DNA from 3 places in the Globicatella sanguinis genome. Region 3 is predicted to be linked to each of the others. Evidence: predicted binding sites of a transcription regulator. Region 3 holds the regulator's gene; each other region holds the start of a gene.
What was found. Region 3 encodes Rex, which represses fermentation and respiration genes when NADH is low (regulators of the CRP and FNR family bind a similar motif). Its sites were predicted from a motif close to TTGTGAANTANTTCACAA; they were not measured.

Region 1 (3,990 bases), 760 kb from region 3:
TTAATAAAAGGAGCAGGTGTTCAATTCACCCACTCCTTTACTTACCCTTAAACTGCCGGTTCGTTTTCCACATTGTAGATTTCATCTACAGTACGTTTAACATAACGAGCGCCGACATTGGTTACATAAGGATCTCCTGAGTCATCTACAAAGATATTGGCTTCGATTAAATCTTGAGCAGCTTTTTCAGTTGTCACACGGTCCAAACCTAAACTTGGTTCCGGAACACGTACTACTTTTGCTTTCCCTGCAGCATTTTTAATTTGTAATTCTAAATTTGTTGTTGTTACTTCTGCCATAATTTAATTCCTCCTAGTCAATTTCGTAATTTTCAGTTACGCTGGTTTTATTAAACGGTTCATCTACTAATGTTTCAATTGCACTACGAACTTTTATAATCTCTGCCTCTGGGGCATCATTCATCAAATTATTAAAATTCATTGTGCGTACTGCTTTTTTATCCTCACCTACTAGTTTCATTGATAATTTTCCACTTTTAAATGTTTTTGCCATAGGGGCAACCTCCTTAAAATTTTGTTGTAGTTCCGGACGCTACACCTAATAAGTACCCCGAAAGCGCATTTTTCGGACAAAAATACACATCAATGATGATTTATTGACTAGTGAATATTGAAATGACAAAGTTTTAACAGGTCCACAGAACCAAGTAAAAGTAACCCAACCTCCTCAATGTTAACTATAATACCCCTACGCTCTAACAGGTCGATGAGTCCCTGAACCCTTTTGTGCACACCTTTCTGTCATCGATTAATCAATCTTCTGCTCTAACGTTTATATTTCACTTTGTCGCTCATCAGACCTGAACTTTTCATATATCACACAGTCCTTCTATTTTTAATTTCAATTAGTAGCTCATCGAACCTAGACTTTTCATTTTCACCAAGCTAAACTTCTCGCTTCAACTTTTCATTTATCACACAATCACTCTTCTCGCTTCAACTTTTCATTTATCACATTGTCAATCTTCACGCTTCAACTTTTCAATCAACCGATCGCGCCAACGACGAATGGTGCGATATTCTCGGTGATAAATCTCGGCTAACTGAGTTAATTGATAGCCCTCATACAAATACTGTAAGAATTCCTGTTCTCGTGGTGTTAAGGTATTGGGTAGGGACAAGACAAATTTTTTAAAGACTAAATTAGCATCTTCTTGGGTTTGATTAATTAAAAAGGTTTCGTCTACAGGCACCCATTGATGACGCTTTTGTTGGCGTAACAATTTAAACAGTCGCCAACGCATCCCGTGCCGTAAGTATGCTTCCATATTTTCCACTTGGTGTTTTGATGTTAACAAGCGTTTTAATTCCTCAAATAAATGAAGGCGTAATTCCTGAGCAAAATCTTCATAGTCATGACGGTTTGGATAAATCTGGTACTCTTTCAAAACATGATGGATCAACAATTCATATTCTTCCAATAAACACTCTATCTTCATCGAATGACCTCCTTTAAAATTTCGGATGAAATATGCGAATAATCTCACGGTCTGTTAATTTCAGAAAGCGACTAATTAAATTGACTACTTCCAAACTGGGAATCGTATGCCCTTGAAGCGTGCGTGACATCGTATTGCGAGAAATACCGACTTGGTCTGCAACCTGACAAGCTTTTAAACGTCGTTGATTGATGGCTTTTTCTAAAGCATAACGATTAATCTCATAAGGTTGTTCCACTCCCCTTCACCTCCTCTTTTGATTATTAATAAATATTAAATTACTGGCTTGTAATCCTTAGTACAATAATGCGTCTATCACATTTTTTGCTTCATAACTTCCTCTAAAAAAACACCACGATTGTGAGTCCTCCTCTCTCAATATTGTTTAATAAATATATGGATAAAAATTCTAAATTTGGTACATTGACTGAATTATAGCTTAGGTTTAAATTATTTCGCAAGCGTTTTTATAATGTAAAATAACTTTGAAAATAATCAGCTTAACGATTTGAAAAACCACTAGCAAACAGTGTAATCGCGATGAAAACATTTTTTATGAAAATTACAAACAAAGTCGGTCACAATCGCTCTCATAAAACTAACTTTGTGAAATATCCACTAATCTTTGTGAATAAATGTTAGTAATAACTTGCTTCTATGAAAACAATCCATCCAAATGTCTTTTGCGTTTTTACTATGAAAAAGATGAAAACTAGATGAGTTTCCTACAGTTAACGAAATAAAGTCGCTAAGAATGCTGATTTAAAAACTCAACACCCTAATATAGGCTGTCCACTTTCCTCCCTAATATTGGCTGCCCCTTCTACACTTAATAATGGCTGCCCCTCATCTTCTTAAGAACTGACTACCTCTTCTCCTCCCAAATAATGACCGCCCTTGCTCCCCACAAATAGTGGCTATCCCTTCTACCTCAAATTATGACTGCCCTTTCTCCCCACAAATATGAGCTATCCCTTCTACCTCAAATTATGACTGCCATTTCTAGAACTTATGCAAGGCACTAATTTTCTATAGCATCTTCCTTTCATGTCATTTTGTGATATAATTATCAAAAAATACGTACAATATTTAATTCATTTTGAAGGAGTCATGACCATGATTATTGGTTTACCAAAAGAACAAGAAATCACTGAAAATCGTGTGGGATTAACCCCCGACAATGTTAAAGAATTAATCAACGACGGCCACCACGTTATCGTTGAACATGAAGCCGGTTTGGCATCTGGATTTAGTGATGAAGCTTATCAAGCAGCCGGAGCCACTTTAGTTGAAGAAGTTGCCAAAGTTTGGGCTGCAGAGATGGTTATCAAAGTAAAAAAGCCCTTGAAAGAAGAATATGCATACTTCCACAAAGACCTAATCCTATTTAGTTATTTACATTTAGCAGCCGATCCTGACTTAGCCCAAGCTTTATTAGACAATGAAGTCACGTGTATCGCTTATGAAACAATGGTTGACAAAGGCACCCTTCCATTACTGAAGCCCATGTCCGAAGTAGCCGGACGTATGGCGGTACAAATTGGCGCTCATCTATTAGAGAAAAATCATGGTGGACCTGGCATTTTATTCGGGGGTGTCCCTGGTGTAAAACGGGCGAATGTTACGATTATTGGGGGTGGCGTTGTCGGTCTTAATAGTGCCAAGTTAGCCTGTGGCTTAGGTGCCAATGTGACCATTATCGATATCACTCCACAACGTCTAGCCAAGATTGAACATACCCTAGGTTACCCGGTACAAACTCTAGTATCAAATGAAGCGAATATTCATGAATCGGTGGTAAATTCAGACTTAGTTATTGGTTCCGTCTTAGTGGCCGGGCGTCGTGCACCGATCTTAGTTAAGGAAGAGACTGTTCAACAAATGAAGTCTGGTTCTGTCCTAATTGATGTGGCAGTCGATCAAGGAGGGAATTTCGCAACAACCCATGAAACCACTCATTCAGAACCAACCTATGTTAAATATGGCGTAACGCACTACGCCGTTAGCAATATTCCAGGAGCGGTACCACAAACAGCTACCATTGCCTTAACCAATGCATCATTATTCTATACAAAAGAAATCGCCAATAAAGGCATCATCCAAGCTGCCAAAAATAATCACACCATCTTAACAGGCATTAATACTTATCAAGGCCATATAACCAATTTAGCTGTGGCAGAATCACAAGACCGCGAATTTGTTGCCTTAGAAGCATTAATTTAATTCAGGATGCTAAATGTGACTTTGTTACGCATCTTACTTAAATTTATAGCACTAGATACATTCATTTAATTCAATATGCTAAACGCGTCTTCACTACGCAACTTACTTGAATTTATAGCACTAGATACATTAATTAATTCAATACAAAGCAAATAGGGAGTGGACTTGAAGTAGAAAACCGATTGATTTTCACTTCGTCTGTCCACTCCCGCAAAGCAAAGTAGATGAGGTTATAAATGAGTCAGTAAGACGAAGTTTTAACCCCCCTCTGCCACTGCGATTTTAATTAACGCTCAATAACTCGACTG
Region 2 (14,802 bases), 830 kb from region 3:
AATTTTCTATTCGTTAGCTTTTTCGATTATTACAGTTGCTGTCTCGATGTTAACAGCATACCCTTTATCTCGAAAAGACTTAGTTGGTAGAAAATGGATTAATATTATGTTATTAATCACTATGTTTTTTGGGGGCGGCTTAGTTCCAACTTATTTATTAGTGAAGCAACTAGGAATGTTAAATACCGTGTGGTCAATCTTAATTCCGGGAGCGGTTAATGTTTGGAATATTATTTTAATTCGAACTTACTGTCAAAATTTACCTGAAGAATTAATTGAAGCAGCCGTTATCGATGGGGCTAATGATTTTCAAATTTTTGTCAAAACTATTGTGCCACTATGTAAGCCGATTTTATTTGTACTGTTCTTATATGCCTTTGTCGGTCAATGGAATTCATATTTTGATGCGATGATTTATTTAAAAGATCCAAAACTAGAACCTTTACAATTAGTTTTACGAAAAATCTTAATTCAAAATCAACCTAATCAAGAAATGATTGGAACGAATACCGCAATGATTGATATTCAGCGGATTGCCGAAATGATTAAATATGCCACAATTGTTGTTTCAAGTTTACCATTGATGATTATGTACCCATTCTTCCAAAAATACTTTGATAAAGGTATTTTGGTTGGTTCAATTAAAGGATAAAAAAATTTTTGGAGGGAAAAAAGATGAAAAAAGCAAAAATGTTAGGATTGTTAATGTCCAGTGGATTAATTTTAGCTGCATGTAGTGGGGGTGGTGGAACCTCAAGTCCTGATTATGGTTTGAAAGATGTAAAATTTCCATTAGAAAAGCAAGTGACCTTAAAAGTGACGACCGGTAGTTCACCGTTAGCGCCAGAAGACCCTAATGATAAATTAATCGTCAAAAGATTAGAAGAAGATACGAATGTTCATATTGAATGGACTAATTACAATACTGATTATGCTGAAAAACGTAACTTAGATATTTCCAGTGGCGATTTACCGGATGTGTTCCATAATGCTGCGGCCTCTGATGTGGATTTAATTAAATGGGCTAAAAACGGGGTGATTGTACCTTTAGAAGATTTAATTGACCAATATATGCCTAATTTTAAGAAAATATTAGATGAAAATCCAGAATATCGTGCCATGATTACCGCACCAGATGGTCATATTTATTCATTTCCTTGGATTGAAGAATTAGGTTCTGACAAAGAATCGATTCACTCTGTTAATGATATCGCATGGATTAACGTAGACTGGTTAGATAATTTAGGTTTAGATATGCCAGAAACAACCGATGATTTAATCGAAGTCTTAGAAGCATTCAAAACTCAAGATCCTAATGGTAACGGTGAAGCGGATGAAATCCCAATGGCCTTTATTAATAATGGAGGTAATGAGGATTTTAAAATTTTAATGGGTGCCTTTGGAATCGGTGATACAGATGATCACGTCGTTGTTTCAAACGATAAAATAGTAGACTTTACAGCAGATAACGAAGAGTACAAAGAAGGAATCAAGTTCATGCGTGATTTATATGAACGTGGCTTATTAGATACTGAAGCCTTTGAACAAGATTGGAATACTTATATTGCGAAAGGCTCAGAACATCGTTATGGTGTTTACTTTACATGGGATAAAGCCAATGTGACGGGAATGAACGATAGTTATGATATTTTACCAGCATTAGCAGGACCAGATGGCAAAAAACATATTACTCGTACTAATAATTTTGGTTTTTCTCGTGACCGTGCAGTCATTACTTCAGCAAATAAAAACTTAGAGTTAACGGCTAAATGGATTGATAAGATGTACGAACCGGTACAATCGGTTCAAAATAACTGGGGAACCTATGGTGATGATACCCAACAAAATATCTTTGAATTTGATGAAGCAACTCAAACTTTAAAACATTTACCATTAGAAGGGACCGCTCCAGGAGAATTACGTCAAAAAACCGAATTAGGTGGACCTTTAGCTATCTTGGATGAATACTATGGTACTGTGACAACTATGCCAGATGATGCAAAATGGCGTTTAGATTTATTACATGAACATTATGTGCCATATATGAATAATGATTATAATTACCCACGTGTATTTATGTCAGTTGAAGACTTAGAAAAGATTGAAACAATCGAAGCTGACTTAATGGAATATGTCAACCGCAAACGTTCAGAATGGATTGTTAACGGCAATATTGATGAAGAATGGGATGCTTATTTAGCAGAATTAGATAGATTTAGATTACCAGAATGGTTAGAAATTAAACAAAAATATTTTGATGAGTATTTAGCTAACCAAGAATAGTAGGAGGCGTATCAATGACTCAATTTACAATCGAGCGAGCAAATCAATTTATTAAAGCAAACAAACATTTAGTCAATCCACAATACCGACCTCAGGTGCATTTTACTGCACCTATCGGGTGGATTAATGATCCAAATGGCTTTATCTTCTATCAAGGAGAGTACCATTTGTTTTATCAGCATTATCCTTATGATGCGATTTGGGGACCGATGCATTGGGGACACGCAAAATCAAAAGATTTGATTCATTGGGAACATTTACCAGTAGCGTTAGCACCAGATAAGGACTATGATCTTGGTGGATGCTTTTCAGGTAGTGCCATTGAAAAAGATGGCAAATTATGGTTAATGTATACGGGGAATATTCAAAATGAACAAGGCGAACCACGTCAAATTCAAAACATCGCTGTCTCAGAAGATGGCGTTCATTTTGAAAAAATCGCTCAAAATCCGGTATTAACTGAAGCGGACTTACCAGAAGGAATAGTGCCAGCTGACTTCCGTGATCCCAAGGTTTTTGAAAAAGATGGTAAATATTATGCGGTGATTGTGGCTCGTCATGTAGACGGTGTAGGTTGCGTTCTATTATACAGTTCCGATGATTTAATAGAATGGCAATATGAGTCGATTTTCCTTAAAGGTACAAAGGAACAAGGTGAAATGTGGGAATGTCCAGATTATTTTAATCTCGATGGTGTCGATACACTCTTGATGTCACCGATGCGTTTTGGACGCGAGGATTTGAGTCATCATAACTTAAATACCACGGTAGTTGTTAAAGGGAAAGTTGATTGGGACAAAAAGGAGTTTATCCCTGAACAATGGGAAGAATTAGATCATGGACATGATTTCTATGCGCCTCAAACATTAGAAGATGATCAAGGGCGTCGCATTATGATTGCTTGGATGAATACTTGGGGTCGTCAGAATGTGACCAAAGAGTTAGGTCATCAGTGGGCTTTCGGTATGACGATGCCCCGTGTCTTAAATTGGCGCGACAATCAATTTACACAAACACCCGTGTTGACCGAAGCTCATTTAACAGCAGAAACGACGGATGATTTCTCAACCAATCAAGCGAAAGTATTAGTCTTACAACCTAAGACACAAGCGGATTTCGAGTTACGAGTGGGGAGTACACAAGACTATGTCAGCATTCGCTATGAGAAAGATGGCAATGCGGTTTATTTAGACCGGGAAAATCTAAGAATTGATTTATCAGGTGAAGAAAATGAACCTGTCACTAAACGAGGTTTCAGAGTAAAAGAAGCTCAATTAGCTAAACTGGAAATTATCTTAGATACGAATTCCATCGAATTAATTGCTAATAATGGTACAGCAACCTTATCCTCTAATATTTATTTAGGAGAAGGAATTGAACCTGTTGTGACATTATGGAGCGGAGATGTTGAAATTTCAAGTTATGTCATTCAATAATTGTTTGATTATTGTTTGTTGAGGCTTTAGGTCATGACCTCCTGAAGTGTCTTTGTATATATTTGATGAAACAGCAGGTCATGCCATCTAATAATACCTCATTGATATTTGGTGAAACAGCAGGTCATGCCATCAAATAATATCTCATGGATCTTGATGAAATTTTAGTTAGTGCCATTTAATAATATCTTATTTAAATTAGGTGAAACTCCATCATGACGTCCAGTAAAAGCTTCAGTGATTGATAGAAGATTATTTAAAACAAACTAATAGGGAATGGACCAATCAAAGGTAATCAAAGGATTACTAATGATTGGTCCTTTTATTTTGGAGTAAATATAAGCCTTCAATTACTAACAATCGAATCATAGGATTGTTCATGCTAGTTCCTGTTGGTGCTGTAACAAAAAAACGAGTCCACAATCATTAAGAAAATGTAAAAATTACTTTTTGTTTTAAAAAATGCTTGACTTAATAATAGATAATTATTACAATTTAAAACGTTGAGTTTATAAATTGAAAGGTTGAGAGAAATGAAAAAAATATGGCGAGCTTTCTTTTTAATCATGTTATTATGCTGTACGTCCCTTATTCAACGTCCTGTCATGATTGCGAAAGCGAATGAACCAACAGAATTAAATATTGTCACCAGTTTTTATCCAATGTACGCTATCACCAAAGAAATTGTCGGTGATTTGCACGAAGTTCGCGTTCTTAATTCTAGAAATGGTATCCATGGTTTTGAACCTTCAGCCAATGATATAGCGGCTATTTATGATGCCGATATTTTCATTTATCATTCTAATATTTTAGAATCTTGGACTAAAAATATTGCGGCTAATTTACAGAATTCATCCGTTATTTTAGTTGAGGCTTCAAGAGGAATGGCCATGCAGAAGGTTACCGGTTTAGAAGATATTGAAGAAATCGAAGGGATGGATAATGCGGCGTTGTATGACCCACACACTTGGTTAGACCCGATTGAAGCTGGTGTTGAAGCGCAATTGATTGCAGATCGTTTATCGGAATTAGACCCAGACAACCAAGAGACTTATCAAGCGAATGCAAAACAATTTGTTGAACAAGCAGAACAACTTGTTGCTAAATATCAACCGATTTTTGAACAATTGAAACAGAAAACCTTTGTTACCCAACATACGGCTTTTTCATATTTAGCCCACCGCTTTAATTTGAAACAGTTAGGAATTGCAGGGGTATCTTCCGATATTGAGCCGTCATCAAAGAAAATTGCCGAAGTACAAAAATTTGTTAATGAGTACCAAGTGAAGACAATCTTTGTTGAACCCAATGTCTCTGACCGTGCCGCTAAAGTGATTGCGGATGCGACCGGCACAACCATTGTGGAATTGAGTCCACTAGAAGGCGATCCACTTAATACTGATCCATTTTTAGTGAATTTAGAAAAAGTATTAGAAACATTAAGCAGTCATTTACAACAGGAGGAATAGTATGAATTTCAAAAAATCATTATTAGTTACGTTATTAGCCAGTGGAGTATTCTTAAATCAAAATATAGTCTTAGCCGAAGAAAACAGTTCATCAGGTATGAATTATGTCGATGGCACTGAAGAAACTAGCTCATCAGGAATGGATTATGTTGATGGAGCTGAAGAAAACCAAACTGACAGTAATCATTCAATGACCGAATCACGCTCACAAGAAGAAGTCAATTTAGATGAAGGCATTGCCGCAGAACAAATTATTGTAAAAATTACCGAAGAAGGTTATGTTACTTCTCATGGAGACCATTATCATTATTACAATGGTGAAGTACCTGAGGATTCTATTTTCTTAGAAAGCATTGTGACTGAAGAGGACCTTGATTCTTTTGAAAAAGTGAGTGAAATTGCGAATGGGTGGATTGTCAAAAAAGACGATCAATATTATGTTTGGTTAGAAGAGGGCAAAAAAGCATCGACTGTACGTTCAACCGATGAATTGTTATTACAAGCGAATGGTCTTAATCCGAAAGATGCTAAGGCAATCGTGGAATTGAGAAAAGATTATCACTTAACTGACGAGAGCTTAATTATGCCGGTTGTAGATAAAACGCCAGAGGAAGTTTTAAAAGATGTAGACTTCGAAGGTCAACCGATTGTCGTTTATATTACTGAAAAAGAATATGTACTGTTAGTTGGCATTGACTTATATGTATTCAGTGGCGAAGTAGCAGAAGAAGCTTATTTTAGTGAATTATTATTAGCACCTAGCGATTATCAATTACAAGAAGCAGATGTTAAACAAGCGATTAAAGACGGTTTTATCGTAAAAATTGATGACCAATATAAAGTCTATCAAGAAAAAAATAATGACCATATTATGGATATCGACACGATTCTTCAACAAGTTAAAAAATCATTTGCTGAATTTCAAGAACAAGATGCATCACAACGTGATAAACGAGAAAAAGTGAATCATGTAAAAGAAGGCGAATTGTTGGGTGGATCAGGTTCAAGAGATGATAGTGGTAGCTATGTGACCAGTGATGGCTATGTGTTCAGCCCCTATGATGTTATTCAAGACTTAGGCGATGGCTTTATCGTACCGCATGGTAATCATTTTCATTTTATACCAAAATCTGACCTTACTGCTGCAGAGTTACAAATTGCGTTAGCTGTATTAGGTAAGAATGGTAACACTAAACCTTCGACATCTGATAATAGCGGACAATTTGGCAACAATCATCAAAATAATCAAAACAACCACAGCAATCAAAATGGTCATACTCATGGCAACACGATAACGGTTAAACCTAGCAATTCTAACAAACCGTATACGACAAGTGATGGATATGTCTTTTCCGTTGAATCGATTACTAAAGTAGAACGTCAAGGGATTATTGCTAAACATGGTAGTCATTATCACTGGGTACCTTTTACTGATTTAAATAAAAAAGAATTACAAGCAGCCAAAGCGTACATTAAAAAACATTTCGGGATTGATTTAGTTTTAGTCAATGAAAATGACAAGAAAGATAAAAATGAATCAACATCACCGCAAGAAATATCATTTAATGCTAAAGCGGTGTTAAGAAAAGAAACTCAAAATGGACAAGTTGGTTATGTCTTTTTAGCCAATCATAAAGAAGTCTTCAAACCCATTAGTGAACTAGATTATCAAGCCATTTCATTTGCAGAGCAACAACTTAATTTAAATGAGAATTTAAAATATAAATTTGAAGTTGCGAAAGCGAATGAAGGTGAATTAGAACCCGGTTTATATGTTCCACTTAGCCAATTACCAATGCATGCGGGTAGCGCCACATACGATACTGGTGATTCCTTTATCATTCCACATATCGATCATATTCACATTGTGTATTATAGTGATTTAACCAAAGAACAAATTGCGACGGTTAAATATTTAATGCAACATCCTGAATATCGTCCAGCACCATGGACAGATGAAGGCCATGAAGACACCATATCGAATGAGATTACTTATGTGCCAAATGTGACACCAAAATCTCAACGTGCTGGATTGAAAAACTGGCAAATCGTTCACAGTGTTGAAGAAGTAAATGCTGCCTTAGCAAAAGGAATCTTTGCGAATGACGAAGGTTATATCTTTAGTCCAGAAGACTTAAAAGACAGTGCAACTTTTGTTTGGGATAATGGTACTGTGTCAATTCCTAAAAAAGGTGGAAGTGAATATTTCACTTTAGATACCAACCAATTACCAGAAATATTGAAAGCACAAGCTCAAGAGATTATTAAAGAAAGACAAAATAAAAAACAAGAAGATTCAACGGAAGCAGACAATCAACCAGAAGCAGAAATTTCAAATGCGACCTTGATTGAATATTTAGAAAAACATTATAATCTACCGCCTTTCTCAGTTTATTATCAATTTGAACCAGAAGGCTTTAAAGTCTATTATTCAGATGATGACTTTATCGTCATTGATAAAGCAGATGTACTTGCTGCGTATCAAGAAAAAAGCACATTACCTGAATTACCTAAGGCTGTTGAAGCAGAATCAACTACTTCAGAAGTGGATGGTGAAACAACAGAAATGAACCAAAACGAAAGTGCTGTGGAAGAAACGACGACCACTGAATCCGTTAATGGTGTTGTCGAATCAACTACTGAAGTTATGGCTGAATCAGATGTTGAAACAACGGTTGAAACCAGTGTCGAAGCACCTGTTGAAGAGACGAGTACTACAATGGAAGTCCCTACCACTACTGAAACAGTAGAGTAATTACCTTCTGGTCCACTCCCAACTGTGTGGAGTGCTCAGAAAAAGCGACAATGATCTATGTTGTTATATTGTGCCTGTTCTTTAATTTACGCCAATAAATTAATACTTTATTTAAAAACGTGCTATTAAACTAATCGGGTATAAGTGCTAACATAAAAATGTACAGTTGTGACAAAATAAAGATGTACAAATAGAAGCTTCACAGACAGGAGGAGATAACGGATAATCATTCATGAGGTGATGTGAATGTATAATCCAATCCAGATAGATTTTGCGGAAGATTTAAAAGTGAAATGTCTTAAGGATTTAGCAAATTATAAGGCTGTTATGGAGGTGTGCAATATGAAACCTAATTTTTCTCAACTTGCTCGAGAGTTGGGGAAAGATCGAAGGACGGTTCAGAAGTATTATGAAGGTTTTGAAAAGGCAACGACGAGAGTCAAGCCTTCTCAAGCGGATGACTACTACAAGTTGATCAAGGAGTTGCTTAGCGAAGACTGTATCCAAACTTTTCACTATATTCGCCACTTATGGCGCTATCTTGTAGATAACCATGACCTGCAACTAAAGGAATCTTCTTTCAGATACTATATCAACAAGAAGCCAGAGTTTAAGCAATACTTTGAGAAGAGGAAATTTATGAACAATGAGCCAATCTTGCGTTTTGAGACTGACCCGGGTCAACAACTACAAATAGACTGGAAGGAGAACTTTAAATACGTAACGAAGGAAGGGGAGCTTATTTATCTGAACGTTTTTGTGGGTATCTTAGGTTACTCGCGCTATAGTTTGTATCACGTTACCCTGAATCGGAGGCAATATACCTTATTTGCCGTCTTAAACGACATCTTTGAAAAGCTAGGAGGAATTCCCAAAGAAATACTCAATGATAATATGACGACGATCATGGAAGAGCCACGAACGTCCTATCGTCCTGGCTCTGTTAATCAGAAGTTTGAACAGTTTAGTCGTGATTATAATTTTGATGTCAGAGCTTGTGTCGCTCGGCGTGCAAGTACCAAAGGGAAAGTGGAAAGCCAAATGAAGTTGATTGATGAACTCGATGCTTATCAGGGAAAGTTTTCCTTTGAAGAGTTGGTGGGCCATGTTGAAAAGATGAATCTTCGTAAAAATCTTGAGATCCATCCAACCACCAAAAAATCACCCATGAGTCTCTTGGAATACGAAAAAGACTTCCTATCCCCGCTGCCTAGCAAAGAGATAAGAAGTCGTTACTATTATCAACAAACCGTCAAGGTGAACAGCTCTTCGATGATTAGCTATCAATCGAATCAGTATTCAGTTCCAGTTGAATACATCGGAAAAAGGCTTGGCCTAGAGGTTGAAGACAATACCTTGTATCTTTATGATAACACGAAGTTGATCGCGAGTCATCCAGTATCTAATCTGGCCATGAATTACTTGCCAGGACACTATGAACAGCTCGTCGCTAGCACCATGCCCTATAAGTCACAAGAAGAGGTCGAAGCTTATTCAAAAGAAAATTTAGAAAGGTTGAACGCTATTTATGGCAAGAAAGGATAAAACAACGTATCTTCAGCTCAAGGAGAACTTAGACTATCTTAAGCTCACTCAGATGAGCCTGCATTTAGACGGGGTTTTAAGTGGCGATTACGACCACCTCTCTATTGTGGATACCCTCTTAAGGTTAACGAATCATGAGGTAGATATTAAGCGTCAAAATAGTAAGGATATGATGATTAAAATCGCTAAATTACCAATCAATATGACCTTTGAAAACTTTGACTTTGACTTTCAACCAAGCATTCAAGAGCGAGAAATCCGTAATTTGATGACCTTATCTTTTATAGAAAAAAAGGAGAATGTCGTCTTCTTGGGTTCAAGCGGAGTAGGCAAGACCCATTTAGCCGCGGCAATTGGTTTAGAAGCAGCTAAGAATCGCTATAACACCTATTTCATTAAGTGTAGCGATCTCTTAGAGAAGCTCAGAAAGGCTCAGTCAGAGAATCGATTAGAGAGCAGTCTGCGTTATTATAATCGGGCCAGCTTACTCATTATTGACGAACTAGGCTACTTACCCTTAAATCCAGGAGATGAGCGTCTCTTGTTCCAAGTCATTGACCGGCGTTATGAGACTAAGAGCACCATACTTACCACGAATATTCCCTTTGGTAATTGGGATGAGCTGTTTCAGGATGCCTTAATTGCGCATGCGATTGTTGATCGCGTCCTTCATCACTCAAAAGTGATTCAAATTAATGGCGATTCTTACCGGTTAAAAGATCATTTAAACAAGGAAGAAGAGGAATAAACATAGTCAATGCGATATGTAATTGTACATATTTATATTCACACTTTTGTACAATTTTGTGTTGACATTTACATCGGGTTCGATGGTACCAAATAGAAATAAGAAAAAGCGTTGAAGTCCTAGTAAGGAACCTCAACGCTTTTTTAGGATGTAAAATCCTAAGCAAAGTCGTATAAATACCAAGCAACATCTCGAAAAGTTGAGGGTAGCTTGGTTTTTATGGTTGGACTGTGTGGCGGTCTCTCGAAAATGAAAAATGATCTAAAACATCAAGATTTCTTTTCCTCAATCTATGTAAAACATTATGTGAAACATTCTTAAAAGAGGTTTTATTCGCTAGCTTTTTTGACAGTGAAGACACCATGATGTGGTGTATCACTCGATGGACGACGGTTCTATTCGCTAGCCTTTTTTGATGGTGAAGACACCGTGCAAATGGCTAGCCGATAGAAATAATCGAATAGTTTTATTCTTTGACTTGTTAAACAATTAGTCTTTCAATGCTTCAAATTTTGCGCGCATGGTGGGATTATTACGTGTTAATTTTTTTACCGTTAAATCATCCGCTTTATTATTTGCTAGACGCAAGTTATTTTCAGAAGATAATAAAGCAGCTTTAGTTTTTTCTAAATGTGTGATGGTTTTATCAATTTCATCAATGGCTGTTTGGAATTTTCGGCTGGCCAGGTCATAATTACGTGCGAAGGCTGATTTAAATTCTTCTAAATCTTCTTCAAAGTGTGCAATATCAATATTCTGTTCTCGAGTTAAAGCTAACTCTTGTTTATATTGTAGTGAGTTCATTGCGGCATTTCTAAGTAGACTAATAATCGGAATAAAGAACTGCGGGCGAATGACATACATCTTTTCATAAGCATAGGAAACATCAACAATTCCATTATTATATAATTCATTATCCGCTTCTAGTAAGCTGACTAAGATGGCATATTCACATTTCTTTTCAGTACGATCTTTATCTAATTCTTTAAAGAAATGTTCATTTTTCTTTTTAGTGGCGGTTTCGTCATTTTCATTTTTCATTTCAAACATAATTGAAATGATTTCAGTACCGTGTTCATCATATTCTCGATAAATATAATCGCCTTTACTTCCTGAACGAGCATCATTATCTTTCCCGAATTGTGCACGGGGAAAGGCAGTAGCGCGAATCTCATTAAATTGAATTTCGCAATGTTGCTCGAGACTTTCACCTACCATTTTAGTGGATTGTTTAGCTTTAAAGTCTTTATAGAAAGCAATGGTTTCATCTTTTTGCATTAATTGAATTTCATAGCGTTCTTTTAAGTTTTTTTGCTCAATTAAAGTTTCTTTTTCTTGTAATTGCAAACGATTGGTTAATTCATTAATTTCTTTATCTTTGGCTGTTACCAGTTCTATCGATGAAATTTTATGCGTATTCTCGATTTGTTTTAATTGAACTTCCAAGTCGGCAATTTGTTTGTCGCGTTGGGTCAATTGTTCGTTTAAATCCGCTTTAATTTGCGTTTCCTTTTCAACTAATGAAGCGGCATTTTTTTCTTTTTGTAAATCAATTTGTGCCTGTAACTTCGCTAAAGCCTGTTCTTTTTCAGCGATTAATTTGGTTAAAGCTTGTTCTTTGTCGTTCTTTAGTTGGGTAATTTCACGTTCTTTTTCTACTGTTAATTGAGAAATAACCTGATCTTTTTCGACCGCTAGTTGTGCTAATTCTTTTTCTTTATCATTTAGTTGTTCAGTTAATAGTTTACTGAATTTTTCTTCAGCAAGGGCAATATCTTTTTGATGTTCTTCATTAATTTGTACTAAGCGATTATGTAGTTCTTGATCAAATTCTGAAGTTCTAACTTGGCTCGCGATATTCGCATAACTGGTCTTATCAATTTGAAAAGTTTCACCACAATGTGGACATTTAATTTGGTGCATTTACTCAACTCCTTTGTTTGTCAATAGTATTGTATCATAGGGTGAGGTCAAGTTTCATCTTTGTATTAAATACGTAAATTTGCTGACAAATACTTCTTTAACAGACACACTGGTTGAATCCAGAACACTTGGGACTGAACTGACCCCCAAAATTAGACAAACAATTTAACTTTTGGTGACACTATAAGTTCTAACAAAAAGGTTGTAGTGGAATTTAAACCCATTTTACGAAAGGTTGCAATTGTAAAAAGATTCTAATAAGCACAAGGCAAGTACGCACTAGCATATTAAGCCCTAAAATCTGTCGATTAAATGACTGTTCGATTTAAGACGGCTTTTGCTTCTTGATAAATGTCTTCAATGATGGTGTGAACCGGCTTAATTTCATTGATCATCCCGGAAATTTGGCCAGCCATTAGTGAACCATTCTCAAGGTCGCCGTCTTTAACTGCTTTGGCTAATGAACCAAGTGTCAAGCTTTCTAATTCATCCCGACTGGCATCATTATTTTCCAGTTCAATAAATTTCTCAGTCATTTGATTACGAAGACAACGGACTGGTGCGCCAGCTCGTGTACCGGTGACGACCGTATCGGTATCGATTGCTTTAAGTATAGCTTCTTTATAGCCTCTGGCAATCGGACATTCTTCACTCGCTAAGAAGACGGTTCCCAATTGAACCCCTTGCGCGCCTAAAGTGTAAGCAGCGGCCATGCCACGACCATCCGAAATTCCACCGGCCGCAATGACGGGGATTTTAACGGCATCAACGATTTGGGGAATCAGTGCCATAGTGGTGGTGTTACCAATATGACCACCTGCTTCTGTTCCTTCTGCAATAATCGCATCTACTCCTAATTCTGACATCTTAATGGCATGTTTTACGCTCGCAACTACAGGAACAACTTTAATCCCGGCTTCTTTTAGATAGGGCATGACATGCTTAGGTGTGCCGGCACCGGTTGTGATGATTGGCACTTGTTCATCAATAATCACTTGGACTAATTCCGGAATATTTTCCATCATCAACATCAAGTTTACGGCAAAAGGACAATCGGTAATTTTTCTTAACTCGCGAATTTCATGACGTAAAGTTTCAGCGGACATGCCACCTGAAGCAATAATACCAAGTCCACCAGCTTGTGAAACGGCAGCGGCTAGGGGGTAGCGTGCAATTTGCGCCATCGCTCCTTGAAAGATGGGATATTGAATTTTAAAAAGTTGTGTAATGGTCATAGGGCATCCTCCTAAAAGTTTGATTTGTATTTCACAAGTTAATCGTATCATAAAATTTATCACTTTAATAGATTTCGCTGGATAATTTTATGATGGAGTGAGCCTGAAGAAAAATAGATGGTTTTCTTTCTATCTATCGACCGCCGCCACAGTTGAGACTTGGCACGAAGTAGACAGTCGGATGCTTTTTGATGCGTCTGTCTAAAACTGTTGGGAGTGGACCAGAAGTAGGAAATCGAATGATTGAATTTGACCAAGTTGAGGTCTCATCTTTTTAAGACGCAGTTTGATGCTTTTCAACACACAGTTGAACATTAGTGAGTAATTCTTTGACTAGATTAATCAATTTGATACTTAGTCTCTATAAGCATTGTTTTATGTCGCTTAGCCATTGTGCATGTCATTAACCAAATTTTACCATGTTTATACCAGCCAAGAGAAGGAAAGCCATTTATTATATCAGACGGATTAAAATCTAAGAAAACCGCTCAATGGTACTAAGTGGAGAATGGGCATGAAAAAGAGCGAGTATCAATTTAAAAATGGGAAACTATCCCACATCATTGTCTGTTTAATTAAATAAATTATTAAAAGTGGGGCGATGGTCGTTTTAGAAGTGTGATAATAAATTAGTTCGTCCATGCATTATTAGAGAGTGTTCTTTCGATAGCGCTCACTTTACGCAATATGGTATAGTATAAGTATGAGAAAATGAATAAAGTGAGGTTAACTAATGATGAATATTGCCTTAATTGCCCATGATCAAAAGAAACCTATCATGATTGAATTAACAGAAAAATATTTAGATGTTTTGAGTCAACATACGATTTATACTACTGGAACTACCGGTAAAGTAATCAATGAAAAAACAGGGTTAGTCGTCAATCGCTTAAATTCTGGTCCATTAGGTGGCGACCAACAAATTGGTGCGATGATTTCCGAACAAAAAATTGAATTAGTTATCTTTTTACGTGATCCCTTGGCAGCACAACCGCATGAACCGGATGTCAATGCGTTAATTCGTTTGTGTGATGTCTATAATATTCCATTGGCTACAAACATCGGAACGGCCGAAGTATTACTAAATGCGTTACCGTTAGTAGAAGCAGTCGAAGAAGGCGCCATTTAATGATAAAAGGCGACATTGATTATAGAAGGTGACCTTTTAATATAAAAGTCGTCCTTGAATGGTAAAAGGCGGTATCGATTATAGAAGGTTGGCTTTAAATATAAAAAACACCCTTTAATGATAGAAGGTGGTATCGAATTAAAAAAAATAACGGCAAATGGATATTCCAATTAAGGAATGCCATTTCCGTTAAGCCTGTTTTTTATAGTGTTTATCTATCATAAAGGAAGGACTAATTCATCTTCCTCGGGCTCACCTAAGACTTCGATAATTAAGCCA
Region 3 (14,802 bases):
TCAGAATTATTCATTGATACAATTAATGGCGATGTCTCTTTAAAGGACCTAAAAGCCAAAGAAGTTAAATTATCATCAAAAAACGGAGATAATGAAGTAGCCAATATTACCGCTGATCTATTAGTATATGACGGTTATAATGGAGACTTTAAAATTAAAGCTTCTGAAATTAATGACATCGACTATCATGTTTTAAATGGAAATTTACGCTATGTAGATCAAGTAGGTAACTTAAAAGTTGATGCAGTCAATGGCGATATCGTGATTACCAAAACAAATAGTGAGGGCTCTATTATTAATGCGAAAACATTATCTGGTGATATTAAAATAGCAGTTCCTCAAATGACTAATCTAGAAATTGAGGCGGAATCTACTTATGGTGAAGTTCATCACCGATTAAACAATGTTAATCTGACTGGAAGCCATATCGGCCGCCAAGTTGATGGTGAACATGATTTGATTAAGTTAACGATTGCTTCTACAAGCGGCAATATTTATTTAAAGGACTAGGAGGGTTTTAATGAAAAAATTACAATTATCTCAAAGCGACCGCATCTTATTAGGTGTATGTGGTGGTTTAGGAAACTATTTTGAAGTTGACCCAACCTGGATTCGCTTAATTTTTGCAGCGGTATTCTTTTACCGTGGAACAGGCTTAGGTATTTACTTCATATTATGGGCAATTATTACTTTTAGCAATCGCAAATAGGGGTGAAAGAAAAATGAAACGATTATATAAATCATCTACTAATAAACAAATAATGGGTGTATGTGGTGGATTAGCAGAATACTTTAATATTGATGTAACAGCAGTTAGATTAATTTTCGGTATTGCGTTCTTTGTTTTTGGTGTAGGTTTTATGCCTTATATGATTTTAGCGTTTATTTTACCATATGATTATCAAGTAAACGCTAGTTCACGACCATTCAATCAAACAAGAACAAATGATGGGTATGTTTATCGCAACCGTCGTGAACGCTCAAATTCAGCAAGTTTTTCACAACGACCACAAGGCAATCAACCAAAAGATGTGACACCAGTCGATGAAGATGTGTGGAGTGACTTTTAGTAAATTTAATAATATAACAGATGTCAGTATCTAAAATTAAATTTCCTCATGAAATAAATTGGATTGTGAAAATATTAAGAAAATGCTGATGTTTGCGTAATAAACGCTACCGCTTTAGGACCTTATCGAAGGAGACCGAAGCGGTTTTTTGTGAGAAAAATTAACAATTTTCCGAACGTAAAATGACAATAAGAGCGAGAGCAGCAATGCTTTTTTCAATTTGAGCGATGAATGTAAAAAAGTTTCTAATGTTGGGTTATGGATTAATCAGCTACCAAGAAGGTGTAGGCGTAAGCTAAATGATATTCTTGCTCAATTCCTAATTGTTAGGCTATAATTTTATATACAATAGACGTAAAAAATGAGAGGACATCCTTAATCTTATGCTAGCAAAATTAATTGAACCGAAGAACTTTACAATCGAAGAACAACAAAAAATATTTACTAATGAACAATTGAAAATGCTCATAATCCCTATTTTAATTGAGCAATTCTTAATGTTAGTAGTAGGCTTAGTGGATACATTGATGGTCTCTTATGCAGGTGAAGCTGCTGTTTCAGGGGGTTGCTCTGGTTAACCAAATTAATGCCGTCTTTTTATCTGTCTTTGCGGCTTTAGCAGCCGGTGGTGCGGTTGTGATTAGTCAATATATCGGACGCCAAGAAAAAAGGAATGCAGTATTATCTGCAAGTCAGTTAATCATGTTGTCATTAGCGATATCGATTGGTGTGGCCATCATAATTTTAGCTTTTGATGAACCAATCCTAAGGGTATTATTCGGTCGAGTAGAAGCTGATGTGATGTCGGCCTGCTTAATCTATCTTTTTATCACGACTTTATCATTGCCAGCCATTGCGGTTTATAACGCTTGTTCTTCTATTTTAAGAAGTATGTCCGACACTAAAACAACGATGCGTGTTTCCATAATCATGAATATTTTGAATGTTGTAGGCAATTATTTAGGAATTTTTGTTTTTCATGCCGGAGTAGCCGGGGTGGCGATTCCTTCATTAGTGTCACGGGTGATTGCGACTGCTATTATGTTATATGTCTGTAGCAAAAAAGATCGTGTCGTCTTTTATCAGTTTTCAGATATTTTTAAATATGATTCAGCAATGGTTAAACGGATTGTCCACATTGCCGTACCAAATGGTGTAGAACAAGGATTATTGAATCTATCCAAAGTGGCTTTATCGAGTATCGTCGCGATGTTTGGCACGGTTCAAATAGCTGCTAATGGCATTGGACAAAGTTTTTGGTCGGTGTCTGCTTTATTTTCTTTATCGATGGGACCTGCTTTTATAACCGTTATTGGTCAATGTATTGGTGCTGGTGATTATCAGGCAGCTGATTATTATTTTAAAAAATTAAGTCGTATCGCTTATGTAGGATGTTTTATTTGGAATGCTGTCTTTACAGCGATGATGCCCTTTATTTTAACTTTTTATAGTCTAACGCCGGAAACGACGCGTTTAGTAATTATTTTATGTTTGATTCATAATTTCTTTAACTTTTTGATGCATCCTTCGGCATTCGCTTTATCCAGTGGGTTAAGGGCTGCGGAGGACGTAAAATATGCGATGTACGTTTCTATTTTAGCGACTTTTGTCGTAAGGGTCGTGTTCTCAATTATATTAGGTATTTGGTTACAATGGGGAGTAATCGGGGTTACTTTTGCGATGTGCTTTGATTGGATATTCAGAGCTGTTTTTATAGAATTGCGTTATCGAAGTGGTAAATGGAAAAACTTTAATGTTATTTAAAACAGAGTGTTAAATCAGTGAGTTAAAATTATCACTATGCGTAACACTAAGATGATAAATGTGTAGCGAAATCAAGGTAATTATGATACCATCAAATTAAATAATAAACGTTGGAGGTCCCGCCATGAATTCAGTGACGGTTAATGAGATTGTAGAAACATTAAATGTAAATTTTATTTTTGGAGAAGATTTTGGTGATCGTGAAGTAACGATAAGTGAAGTTTCAAGACCGGGTTTAATCTTATCAGGTTATTCAGAATTCTATCATGCAGATAGAATTCAATTAATTGGCCGTACAGAGTCCCGTTTTTTAAATTCCAAATCCTCTCAAGAACGTGTCGAAATATTTGAAAGAATGATTCAGCCGAACACACCGGCGGTTATTTTTACTCATATGGAAAAGGTTCCGGAAGAAATAATCCCGGTAGCAACCCGAGTGGGAATGCCTATTTTAGGAGCGCCATCCAAAACAGGACGTGTGCATGCTAATTTAACTAATTTTTTAGAAGGGCAATTAGCTGAACGTTTATCAAAGCATGGGGTTTTTGTAGAAGTGTTTGGGATGGGGGTTATGTTAGTCGGTTCAAGTGGTGTAGGTAAATCAGAAACAGCCTTAGAATTGGTACAAAGAGGCCACCGTTTAATCGCTGATGATCGTGTTGAATTATTTATGATTGATGAATTAACGCTTGTCGGTGAAGCACCTGAAATTTTAGAAAATCTATTAGAGATTCGTGGATTAGGAATTATTGATGTCATGAATTTATATGGTGTTTCAGCTATTCGTCGTTCTAAACGATTGGAATTAATTATCGACTTAGTGTTAGATGATGGTACCGTAGAATATGATCGCTTAGGTTCTAAACGAGAAACGGAGCAGATTTTTGATGTGTTAGTACCAAAAGTACGTATCCCAGTTAAAACGGGTCGTAACTTAGCGGCTATCATTGAATCAGCTGCTATGAATTTCCGTGCGAATTCTTTGGGTTATAATGCTACGGAAGCATTTAATCGTAAATTAGATGAATTAATTCGCAAAAATAACCAATAAGGAGTTTTGATCAACGGATGATATTAGGACAATTGTCGCCTATTGCTTTTGAATTATTTGGTTGGCCAGTTCATTGGTATGGCATCATTATTGGGTTAGGAATACTTTTAGCCTATCTATTAATTGGTGCTGAGGCGCGAAAAAAACAACTTGATGGTGAAAAAATGTCAGATTTAATTTTTTGGACAATTATCATCGGGTTTATTGGTGCAAGAATTTATTATGTACTCTTTAGATTAGATTTTTACTTAGCGAATCCAACCCATATTTTTAGTATTTGGGAAGGTGGCATTGCGATTTATGGAGGAGTACTTGCTGGTATTATGACAATCTATTGGCTAACGAAGAAATATCAATTGCCATTCATTACTACGCTAGACGTTGCCGCTCCTGGTGTATTATTGTCGCAAGTCATTGGTCGTTGGGGAAACTTTATGAACCAAGAAGCTTACGGCTATGAAGTTTCTCGTGATTTTTTAGAGAAATTAAGATTACCCGAATGGTTAATTGAACAAATGCATATTAACGGCGCGTACCATCATCCAACCTTTTTATATGAATCGGTATGGAATTTTCTCGGATTTATCATTTTAATTATTTTGAGACGAATTCCAGGATTTTTAAAAGATGGCGAAGTCGCAGCAGGCTATTTATTGTGGTATGGTCTTGGTCGAATGGTAATAGAAGGGATGCGTACAGATAGTCTCTATTTAGGACCATTGCGTGTTTCTCAATGGTTAGCGGGAGTGTTTGTCATCTTATCGATTGTCTTTATTTTATGGCGAAGAAAAGATTTGTTGGTATCGGATTATACTGACAACCGATATTAGGAGGTTTTTATCGTGAAAGTAACAGTTTTAGGAACGGGTTCTTGGGGAACGGCTTTAGCTAAAGTACTGGCGGAAAACAATCATGAAGTATTAATTTGGGGACGAGATTTACGTGTCGTTGAGGAAATTAAACAAGATCATACTAATAGTCGTTATTTAAAAAAGACTCATTTACCAACGACATTAGTAGCGACTGATGATTTTGAAGCTGCTGTCCAACGTGCTGAAGCTATTTTGATTGTGATTCCAACACATGCAATGAGAGAAATCGTTCAACGAATCGAAGCAGTTCTTCAAGATCAATCCACTAAACCGCTAATCATTCACGCTACTAAAGGATTGGAACCTCACACGCATTTACGAATGACTCAAGTCATTGAAGAAGTGTTAAAAGCGCAAGGTTATCCAGAACCAGTGGTGCTTTCTGGACCGAGTCATGCTGAAGAAGTCGCGCGCCGAGATTTAACAACGGTTACGGCTGCTAGCGAGAATCTTAAGGTGGCACAAAAAGTCCAAGCACTCTTTATGAATCAGTATTTTAGAGTGTATACGAATCAAGATGTATTGGGTGTTGAACTAGGAGCAGCGTTAAAAAATATCATTGCCTTAGGAGCAGGGATTTTAGTGGGCTTAGGTTATGGCGATAATGCCAAAGCGGGGCTGGTGACTCGTGGGTTAGCTGAGATTACCCGTTTAGGGGTCAAATTAGGGGCGGATCCATTGACATTTTTAGGACTAAGTGGTGTAGGCGATTTAGTGGTCACTTGTACGAGTCCTTATTCCCGTAACTGGCAAGCAGGAAACTTATTAGCTCAAGGTCTGACTAAAGAAGAGGTTGCTCAAGAAATTGATATGGTAGTAGAGGGTATCACGACGACAGCGGTGGCCTATGATTTAGCTAAAGAAGAGCAAGTGGAAATGCCCATTACCAATGCTATTTATTCAGCCTTGTATCAAGGAGTTCCAGTACGCGAGGCAGTTGAAGGATTAATGTTGCGCGAAGGTAAACAAGAAGCAATCAGTCAAGATTAAGTGAGTTGATTACCATCTGGTTCAGGTTTGGACCTTATGATTGAATCAAATGCTGTGAAAATACAAACAAAAGGTTGAGCGGAAAACGCGTAGCAATTCGAGAGAATTCTATTCTAACTGGATTGCAATTCGCTGCATATCAAAGTGAAGATTATAAAATAGTTTTTTATGGCGAAATTATACGGGGTGGGCTAGCGAAGTGAAATTCCTTGAATTTTCTACGTCTAGCCTACTCTTTTTAGTCAGTTTGCAATCAAGCAAAAAAATATTCAAAAGTGAATACTCGTGGTAAGATGGATAAGAAATCAAAATAGAAAGTGTGAAATGAATGACAACTGTAGATAAAGAGATTGTTCAGGCCGATGTCATCATTGTCGGAGCTGGTCCAGGAGGACTAACGGCCGCATTGTATGCTTCAAGAGCAAATTTAGAAACGATTATTATTGAAAAAGGGATGCCAGGTGGCGAGATAAACAATACTGCCGATGTTGAAAACTATCCTGGATTTAAATTAATTAGTGGACCTGAATTGGCGAACCATATTTTTGAAAGTGCTATGGCTTTCGGGGCAGAGCATATTTATGGCGATGTGGAAAAAATAGAAATCGATGCCTTAACTAAAAAGATCCACACCAGCAAAACAATCTATCAAGCGCCAGTCGTTATTGTTGCGACGGGAGCTAATCATCGAAAACTTGGTGTGCCAGGTGAAGAACTGTTAGCGGGTAAAGGTGTTTCTTATTGCGCGGTCTGTGATGGCTTCTTCTTTAGAAATCGTCATGTTATCGTCGTAGGAGGCGGTGATTCTGCTGTTGAAGAGGGAACTTATTTAACACAGTTTGCTGACAAAGTAACGATTATTCATCGTCGAGATGAGTTGCGTGCGCAAAAAGTATTGCAAAATAGAGCCTTTGCGAATGAAAAAGTGAATTTCGTTTGGGACACTGTAGTTGAAGAAATTATCGGTGAAAATAATGTCGAAGGTGTAAAAGTCCGCAATGTAAAGACCGATGAAACCAGTACAATTGAAGCCGATGGTGTGTTTGTGTATGTTGGATTAATACCAAACTCTGATACTGTAAAAGAATTGAATGTTACTAATGAAGAGGGATGGATTGTGACCAATAATCAAATGGAAACAAGCGTACCAGGTTTGTTCGCTGTTGGCGATGTACGTCACACTAACTTACGCCAAATTGCGACTGCCGTTGGCGATGGTAGTCAAGCTGGACACATGGCTTATCAATACTTAATGAGTTTAAAAGATTAAGCAAATAATACGATAAGAAGGAGTGTTGCAATGATTAACAATAGCAGTGGAAACTAAGATTTTCATTTTCTATTTTAATCATTACGACACTTTTTTCTTTGTTAAGGAGAGAAAGTATGATGAAGAAAATACTGGTAACAGGGTTTGATCCATTTGGTGGCGAACAGATTAATCCAGCACTAGAGGCGATTAAACGATTGCCAATGTTGATTAATGATACTCAAATTGTAACATATGAAATACCAACCGTATTTCATAAAAGTGGTCGCTTATTACAAGATTATTTGCTGAAAGAACAACCGGACGCGGTGCTCTTAGTAGGACAAGCCGGAGGACGTTCAGCAATTTCTTTAGAAAGAGTCGCCATTAACATGGATGATGCCCGCATACCGGATAATGAAGGCAACCAACCGATTGATGAAGTGATTAATCCCCAAGGCTCACCTGCTTACTTTAGCACATTACCCATCAAGCGTGTCGTTCAAGCGCTAAAACAACATCAAATTCCAGCTATTGTTTCTAATTCAGCAGGGACCTTTGTCTGCAATCATTTAATGTATTACTTATTAGATACATTAGCGGCTCAAAAAGCGAATGTTATTGGTGGATTTATGCATATTCCATATTTACCTAGTCAAGTCGTAGACCAACCCAATCAGCCTTCGATGTCATTGGAGCAGATAGTAAAAGCGATTGAAATCACTTTAGCAACGATTATTAAAAATCAGCATGACCTCAAAATTACTGGAGGAACAGAAGTCTAAAAAGCACTATTATAAATTTTTATAGTAGTTTTTTGAAAATCATGGTATACTGAAAGCGAAACGAGAGGAGTGATAACGTATGTCATGGCATAATACGTTGGAAACGTGGAAAAATTTTGATGGTTTAGATGAAGCACTTCGATCAGAAATCGAAAGTATGGATGAAGCAACTTTTGAAGATGCATTCTCAACTAGTTTAAGTTTTGGAACGGCTGGTATGCGTGGTGTATTAGGTGCAGGACCTAACCGTATGAACCTTTACACAGTTCGTCAAGCGACAGCAGGATTAGCGCAATTAATCATTGAAAATGGTGAGGAAGCAAAAAAACGTGGTGTCGCTATCGCTTATGATTCACGACATTTTTCTCCAGAATTTGCAATGGAAGCCGCTCTTGTTTTAGGGAAACAAGGGATTAAGAGTTATGTGTATGAAAGTTTAAGACCGACACCGGTTCTTTCATTTGCTGTGAGACATTTAAATGCCTTCGCTGGTATCATGATTACAGCCAGTCATAACCCAGCAGAGTATAATGGTTATAAGGTATATGGCGCGGATGGTGGACAAATGCCACCAGAAGATGCAGACAATTTAACGAAATATGTACGTGCGATTGAGAATCCATTAACGGTTGAAGTCGGTAATAAAACTGAATTGTTAGGTTCAGGAATTATTGAGATTATTGGCGATCTTGTGGATCAAGCTTATTTAGAAGAAATGAAAGCTGTGACCATTAATCAAGAATTAGTCAATGAAATGGCTGACCAAGTCAATATTGTTTATACACCATTACATGGAACAGGTTTATATTTAGGGATGAAAGCTTTAGAACAAGCCGGTTTCAAAGATATTAAGGTGGTAGAAGCACAAGCAAAACCAGATGGCGATTTCTCAACTGTTGCATCACCTAACCCAGAATCTGATGCCGCTTTCGATTTAGCCGAAGAATTGGCGGTTAAAGTGGATGCTGATATTATTTTAGCGACAGACCCAGATGCAGATCGCTTAGGAGCAAAAGTAAAAACGGCGGATGGAACCTATCAATTAATTACCGGGAACCAAATTGCTTCATTGATGTTAGACTATATTTTAAACGCCTTACAGCATAAAGGAGCACTACCTGAAAATGGTGCAGCTGTTAAATCAATTGTTTCGACTAATTTAGCGGATGCCATTATGGAAAGTTATGGCCTAACGATGGTAGAAGTATTAACTGGATTTAAGTTCATTGCAGAAAAAATTCAACAATACGAAGAAACAGGTGAACATACATTCTTAATGGGGTTTGAAGAAAGTTACGGTTACTTAATCAAGCCATTTGTACGTGATAAGGACGCGATTCAAGCATTAGTAGTGTTAGCTGAATTAACAGCTTATCATAAGAAAGAAAGTCGCACTTTAGCAGATGCGATTAACCAAATGTATGAAAAATATGGTCATTTCTATGAAAAGACGATTTCACTGTCTTTCCCAGGGTTATCTGGTCAAGCAAAAATGAAAGAATTAATGGCGAATATTCGTCAAGAAGGTATCTCAGAAATGGGTGGACTCGCAGTTGAAAAAACGGCTGATTATTTAGCTGGAACATTAAAGTTAAGCGATGGTAAAGAACGTCAATTAGCGTACCCATCATCTGATGCTTTAAAATATACTTTAGCAGATGGCAGTTGGGTTGCCTTTAGACCAAGTGGTACAGAGCCTAAAATTAAATTATATTTAGGAACAACCGGTCAATCTAAAGTTGAAGTAGAAGAAAAAGCAGAAAAATTAGAAACAGCGATTCAAGAATTAATTGGAGAATAGCAATAATACTGAGTAGAAATTTAGTAACTTCTACTCAGTTTTTTTCTTATGAGAGCGGGTAAGAAGTTGAATTTTAATTGGTATTCGATTCATCTGTTCCCCCCCGCATAGTTGAGGCCACTCGACCACTGCGCTTTGAAATAAATAGATATGCCTGAACAGAATTTAAAAAGTTTTGCCCAGCCTCGATGCTCTGTCTATTGAAGAGTCAAGTTGAGGCCACTGACTTTACGCTCTAAAAGAATTAGCAGAAACCAAATATAATTTTTAAAGTTTCTGCCTGACCTCATAACACTCTTACGATAGCTTCCATAATCATCTTATAAGATAATGAATCCTTTTACGAAAGTAATTGTGATTTTATATACAAATAAGTAAAAGTCACTAGCTATCTTTGTGAAGTTTTGCTATAATCTTGATAGTTATAATAGTTTATAACATTAGATTAGTGAAAAGGTAGGGGAAATTATGCACAAGGATATACCAAAAGCGACTGCCAAGCGATTACCAATCTACCATCGCTATTTACGATTTTTACATAATGCAGGGAAAAAGAGAATTTCATCAACTGAATTAAGTGAAGCCGTGAGAGTTGATAGTGCAACCATTCGACGCGATTTTTCTTATTTTGGGGCATTAGGAAAACGTGGCTATGGCTATGATGTAGATTATTTATTAGATTTCTTTAGTAAGGCATTGAATCAAGATCGCTTAACTTCAATCGGTTTGATTGGTGTTGGCCATTTAGGTAATGCTTTATTAAATTATAATTTTAGAAAAAATAATAATGTGCGTATTGGGGCAGCATTTGACGTTAATCAAGACTTAATTGGAAAAATATTATCTGGAGTTCCAGTTTATTCCATGGATGAATTAGAAGAACAAATCGAAGCCCAAGCAATTGAAGTGGTCATTTTAACTGTTCCTCAGGAAGTAGCACCAAAAGTAGTGGAACGTCTCGTTAATGTAGGCATTAAAGGAATTATGAATTTTACGCCACTTCGATTTGATGTGCCGAAATCGGTCAGAATTCAAAATGTTGACTTAACGACAGAACTTCAAACGCTATTATATTTCATCGATAGTAACATTGAAAATGATGATGATGACTATATGGATGTTCCATATAATTTCTCATTTTAACTTGGTAAATAATAGTTGAGTAGGTAGCCGAAGGGAAAATTTTGAGATTTTCTACTTCCTACCTACTTTTTTTGCTCTTTGTCAAATGGTGTGAATGGGAGTGGGCAAGAAGTGAAAATCAGTTGATTTTCGCTTCGTCGGCCTACCCCCGCACAGTTGAGGCCACTCAACCACTGCGCTTTTAATTAACGCACAATAACGAGATTGAATTTTCCAAGATTATACTCAGCTATCTTAAGACGCCATTTGATACCACTCAACCACTGCGCTTTGAAATAAATGGATATGCCTGAACAAAATTTAAAAAAATTTTGCCCACTCCCACTTACACCAAAAAGTATAGAGCCCTTTTTTATAAGAGTAAACAAAATAGATAACTGATTGCGATGCTAGGGATAAAAGGAATGGCATTCCAGCGTTTGATGTGGTGATATTGTAATATGGAATAAAGAAGGCCGAACAAGGCTGCGCCTAAGATGAAATAAGGGATGGTCATTTCTTCTAAAGTGCAAGCTAATAAGCCGATTATTTTGGCATCTGCTCCTCCAAAAGACGTAGGGCGATAATAAATGATTGTTTCCAATAATAACCATATAACGACTGCAACCCACAGTGACTGTCTATTAAACAGACAAAGAACGACTAAGATGAATAATCCCCACCAATTGACTTGTAAATGAAAATAATCCTCAATGCTTAATAAAAGTAACCAACAAATAATGAGTGATAATAGATAACCTTCGTAAAGGTTATTGAATTGTAAATAATAAAGAGAAAGACCAAAGCAACCACCCAGTAATTCAAGAAAAAAATAATTACGATTTAAGCTCGCGTGACAATGACGACAGGTTCCTTTTAATATTAAAAATGATACCAAGGGCATCAGATCGATTGCTTCTAATGCGTGATGGCAGTTATCACAATGAGAACGACGTGTAAAGTTGATAGTTTGTTCACTGGCTATACAGGTAAAAAATGAAGCCAGACAAGTCCCAATTATAAAGAGTAGTACTGTCATTTTACAACCTCCTACTGATAGATACGCTATTTGAACTTAAAACATTTATCTAAATTCAATTTTTTAAACGAATTAAGTAGCAACAAAATCAAGATCAGCATCAAAAAACCTCAAATGTCCACTGGTTGATACCGTTACATTTGAGGTTATTACATTTATATTAAAGGATAGCGATTATTACGAAGGTTGATGCTCTTTTACAAAAGCAGTAATACGTTTCATTGCCTCTTTTAAAGTCTCAAGACTAGCGGCATAGCTGACTCGGAAGTGATCTTTACCGGCTGGTCCAAAACCTGAACCTGGTACAACGCCTACTTTGGCTTGATGTGCTAAATCTAAACAGAAATCACGATCATTGCCTTGGTACCAATCAGGAACTTTAACAAATAAGTAGAAAGCACCTTGAGGGTTTAAAGTTTCAATATTTATTTCTTTAAAAGCTTTCATTAAGAAATCACGGCGTTCTTTATAAATGGCGCGCATTTCTTCGCTAGCATCGTCTCCGTTGTCATATGCGACAATACTAGCGTATTGCATTTGCGTATTAGGAGTATTGACCATTGCCTGATGAACTTTAAATAACTGGTTGGCTACTTCAACCGGTGCTGCTAGAAAACCACTGCGCCAGCCTGTCATCGCATGCGATTTTGATAAACCATTAATAAGAATTGTACGCTCTCTTAATAATTTAGCCATTGAATAATGAGGATGATCATAAGATAATTCCCCATAAATTTCATCAGAAACTACCCATAAATCATATTTTTCTATAATCGGTACCAATGCACGAAGTTGCTGTTCAGTATAGGTACCACCGGTTGGATTAGCAGGATGGTTTAGTAAAATAGCTGTTGTGCCAGGATTATCGATGATGGCTGCTTCTAACTTCTCTGGTGTAAAGATAAAGTTTGTATCACTAGTATCAACCATGACCATTTCACCATGTGCCAAACTCACTTGAGTGTTATAGATAACATAATTGGGTGACGCTATTAGCACTTTATCGCCGGGATTTAAAATCGTTAAGAAACTAGCGAATAAAGCTTGCGTAGGTCCTGACGTAACAATGATTTCTGTATCAGGCGAGTAAGATAAATCATATTTACGTAAGACATAGCGTGCAATGGCTTGACGTAATTCAATCATACCACGTGAATGAGAGTAGCCGTTTAGATCATCCTTTATCGATTGAATCGCCGCTTCTTTAATAAAAACAGGGGTATTAAAATCAGGTTCACCAATTGTTAATGGAATTAAGCCTTCTATTTTTGAAATTTCTTCGTTGAAAGAACGAATAGGGCTTGGTTGTAAATGATTAAGTTGTTGATTAAATTTCACCGTTATCCCAACTTTCTATTGTTATTTCTTAAATTGTAGCATATAAAACCGCGATATAACAGTTAATTAAACAAAAAATGAGAAAAATGAGAAATTAATTAATAATTGTTGACAAAGAAAAAATTATCTTGTATGATAGCTACATAATATAAATAAACGCATTGATGTGGAAAGTAAAATTAATGGACATTTCCTAGAGAGCTTACATTTGGTGAAAGTAAGTAAATGAACTTAATTTGAAAATGGCCACTGAGCGGTCACTCTGAATGCTACGCAATAAGAGTGGACGGATCCAACCGTTAAAATGGCACAGTATCGTTAATACATGTTTGACTGTACTGTATGAGGTTAAATTAGCAATAATTTAACAAAAAAAGGTGGTACCACGAAATGATAACTCTCGTCCTTTATTTATGATAGGATGAGAGTTTTTTATATTGGAGGGATAATAATGATTGAATTAAAAGACATTGATGTTGTCTTTAAACAAAAAGATAATGTCGTAACTGCAGTAAAAGATGTCAATTTATCAATTAATCGCGGCGAAATATTTGGAATAGTCGGCTATAGTGGAGCGGGAAAAAGCACTTTAGTTAGAACGATTAATTTATTACAAAGACCAACACATGGGTCAGTAATTGTTAATGGACAAAACTTAATTGAATTAGCACCCGCAGAATTAAGAACTGCACGCAAAAAAATCGGCATGATATTTCAACACTTTAATTTAATGAATTCAAGAACGATTTTTGATAATGTTGCATTTCCTTTAAAAGGCAGTGGCCTTTCGAAAAAAGAAGTCGCTCATAAAGTGGCTGAATTATTAAATTTAGTTGGACTGAAAGAAAAGTCCGATAGCTATCCAAGTCAATTATCAGGTGGACAAAAACAACGAGTGGCAATCGCTAGAGCTTTAGCCAATGATCCGGATGTCTTACTTTGTGATGAAGCAACCAGTGCCTTGGATCCAAAAACTACCAGCTCGATTTTAAAACTGTTAAAAGAGTTGAACCAAAAATTGAATATCACGATGGTTGTGATTACCCACGAAATGGCAGTTGTGAAGGATTTATGTGATCGAGTGGCAGTAATGGAAAATGGGCATGTCCTAGAAGAAGGCAGTATATTAGAAATCTTTACACAACCAAAACAACGTTTAACTAAAGAATTCATCAATACAGCAACCCATTTTGACCAAGAGATTGAATTAGTCTTGAAACATCCTCAAACCATTTCCATTAGTCATGAATCTGAATTAGCCAGATTAACCTATACGGGCGATCAAACGACTCAACCGTTTATTACAGAGGTTATTCGTGAATATGGGATTGAAATTAACATCTTATACGGTCATATTGAAATTATTCAAAATACACCTGTTGGCAATTTATTAGTCGCTTTAAAAGGAGAACCGCAACAAATTAATGCTGCTACTGAATTTTTAAAGCATCACTCAGTAAAAGTTGATTCGGTACAAACATTGTTTCAACAATATGTTCAAAAGGAGGCTGATGAGGCATGATGCAATTTATTGAAACCAATATGCCAGATGTATATAAATTACTTGACGATATCGTGAAAGCGTCTTGGGAAACGGTCTATATGTTACTCTTGACCATCATTTTTGCTGGTATATTAGGATTGATTGTCGGTGTCATTGTGACAGTGACACGACCTGGGGGCATTTTAGAAAATAAAGTTATCTATAAAATTCTGGATGC

Region 1: the regulator Rex is predicted to act here: its motif matches at 2,515-2,532, upstream of ald (alanine dehydrogenase).
Region 2: the regulator Rex is predicted to act here: its motif matches at 13,414-13,431, upstream of CYJ72_RS02790 (nitronate monooxygenase).

What each region holds. Positions count from the first base shown of each region.
Region 1 covers NZ_CP126962.1:2,244,732-2,248,721, reverse strand. Annotated here, with positions in the region: gene CYJ72_RS09955 (DUF2922 domain-containing protein) at 48-299, opposite strand; gene CYJ72_RS09950 (DUF1659 domain-containing protein) at 313-513, opposite strand; gene CYJ72_RS09945 (sigma-70 family RNA polymerase sigma factor) at 980-1,459, opposite strand; gene CYJ72_RS09940 (helix-turn-helix domain-containing protein) at 1,473-1,697, opposite strand; gene ald (alanine dehydrogenase) at 2,576-3,682, shown strand.
Region 2 covers NZ_CP126962.1:654,307-669,108, reverse strand. Annotated here, with positions in the region: gene CYJ72_RS02830 (carbohydrate ABC transporter permease) at 1-652, shown strand, start outside; gene CYJ72_RS02825 (ABC transporter substrate-binding protein) at 676-2,283, shown strand; gene CYJ72_RS02820 (glycoside hydrolase family 32 protein) at 2,298-3,719, shown strand; gene CYJ72_RS02815 (metal ABC transporter solute-binding protein, Zn/Mn family) at 4,253-5,188, shown strand; partial or broken gene CYJ72_RS02810 (pneumococcal-type histidine triad protein) at 5,190-7,088, shown strand; gene istA (IS21 family transposase) at 8,190-9,488, shown strand; gene istB (IS21-like element helper ATPase IstB) at 9,472-10,236, shown strand; gene CYJ72_RS02795 (DUF2130 domain-containing protein) at 10,726-12,159, opposite strand; gene CYJ72_RS02790 (nitronate monooxygenase) at 12,468-13,394, opposite strand; gene mgsA (methylglyoxal synthase) at 14,131-14,523, shown strand; gene CYJ72_RS02780 (NusG domain II-containing protein) at 14,742-14,802, opposite strand, start outside.
Region 3 covers NZ_CP126962.1:1,482,722-1,497,523, forward strand. Annotated here, with positions in the region: gene CYJ72_RS06440 (DUF4097 family beta strand repeat-containing protein) at 1-510, shown strand, start outside; gene CYJ72_RS06445 (PspC domain-containing protein) at 521-709, shown strand; gene CYJ72_RS06450 (PspC domain-containing protein) at 723-1,070, shown strand; gene CYJ72_RS06455 (hypothetical protein) at 1,454-1,648, shown strand; gene CYJ72_RS06460 (MATE family efflux transporter) at 1,608-2,834, shown strand; gene hprK (HPr(Ser) kinase/phosphatase) at 2,959-3,885, shown strand; gene lgt (prolipoprotein diacylglyceryl transferase) at 3,903-4,715, shown strand; gene CYJ72_RS06475 (NAD(P)H-dependent glycerol-3-phosphate dehydrogenase) at 4,728-5,747, shown strand; gene trxB (thioredoxin-disulfide reductase) at 6,076-7,017, shown strand; gene pcp (pyroglutamyl-peptidase I) at 7,137-7,781, shown strand; gene CYJ72_RS06490 (phospho-sugar mutase) at 7,861-9,582, shown strand; gene CYJ72_RS06495 (redox-sensing transcriptional repressor Rex) at 10,051-10,725, shown strand; gene CYJ72_RS06500 (prepilin peptidase) at 11,078-11,743, opposite strand; gene CYJ72_RS06505 (aminotransferase class I/II-fold pyridoxal phosphate-dependent enzyme) at 11,921-13,081, opposite strand; T-box leader at 13,234-13,492, shown strand; gene CYJ72_RS06510 (methionine ABC transporter ATP-binding protein) at 13,533-14,603, shown strand; gene CYJ72_RS06515 (methionine ABC transporter permease) at 14,600-14,802, shown strand, end outside.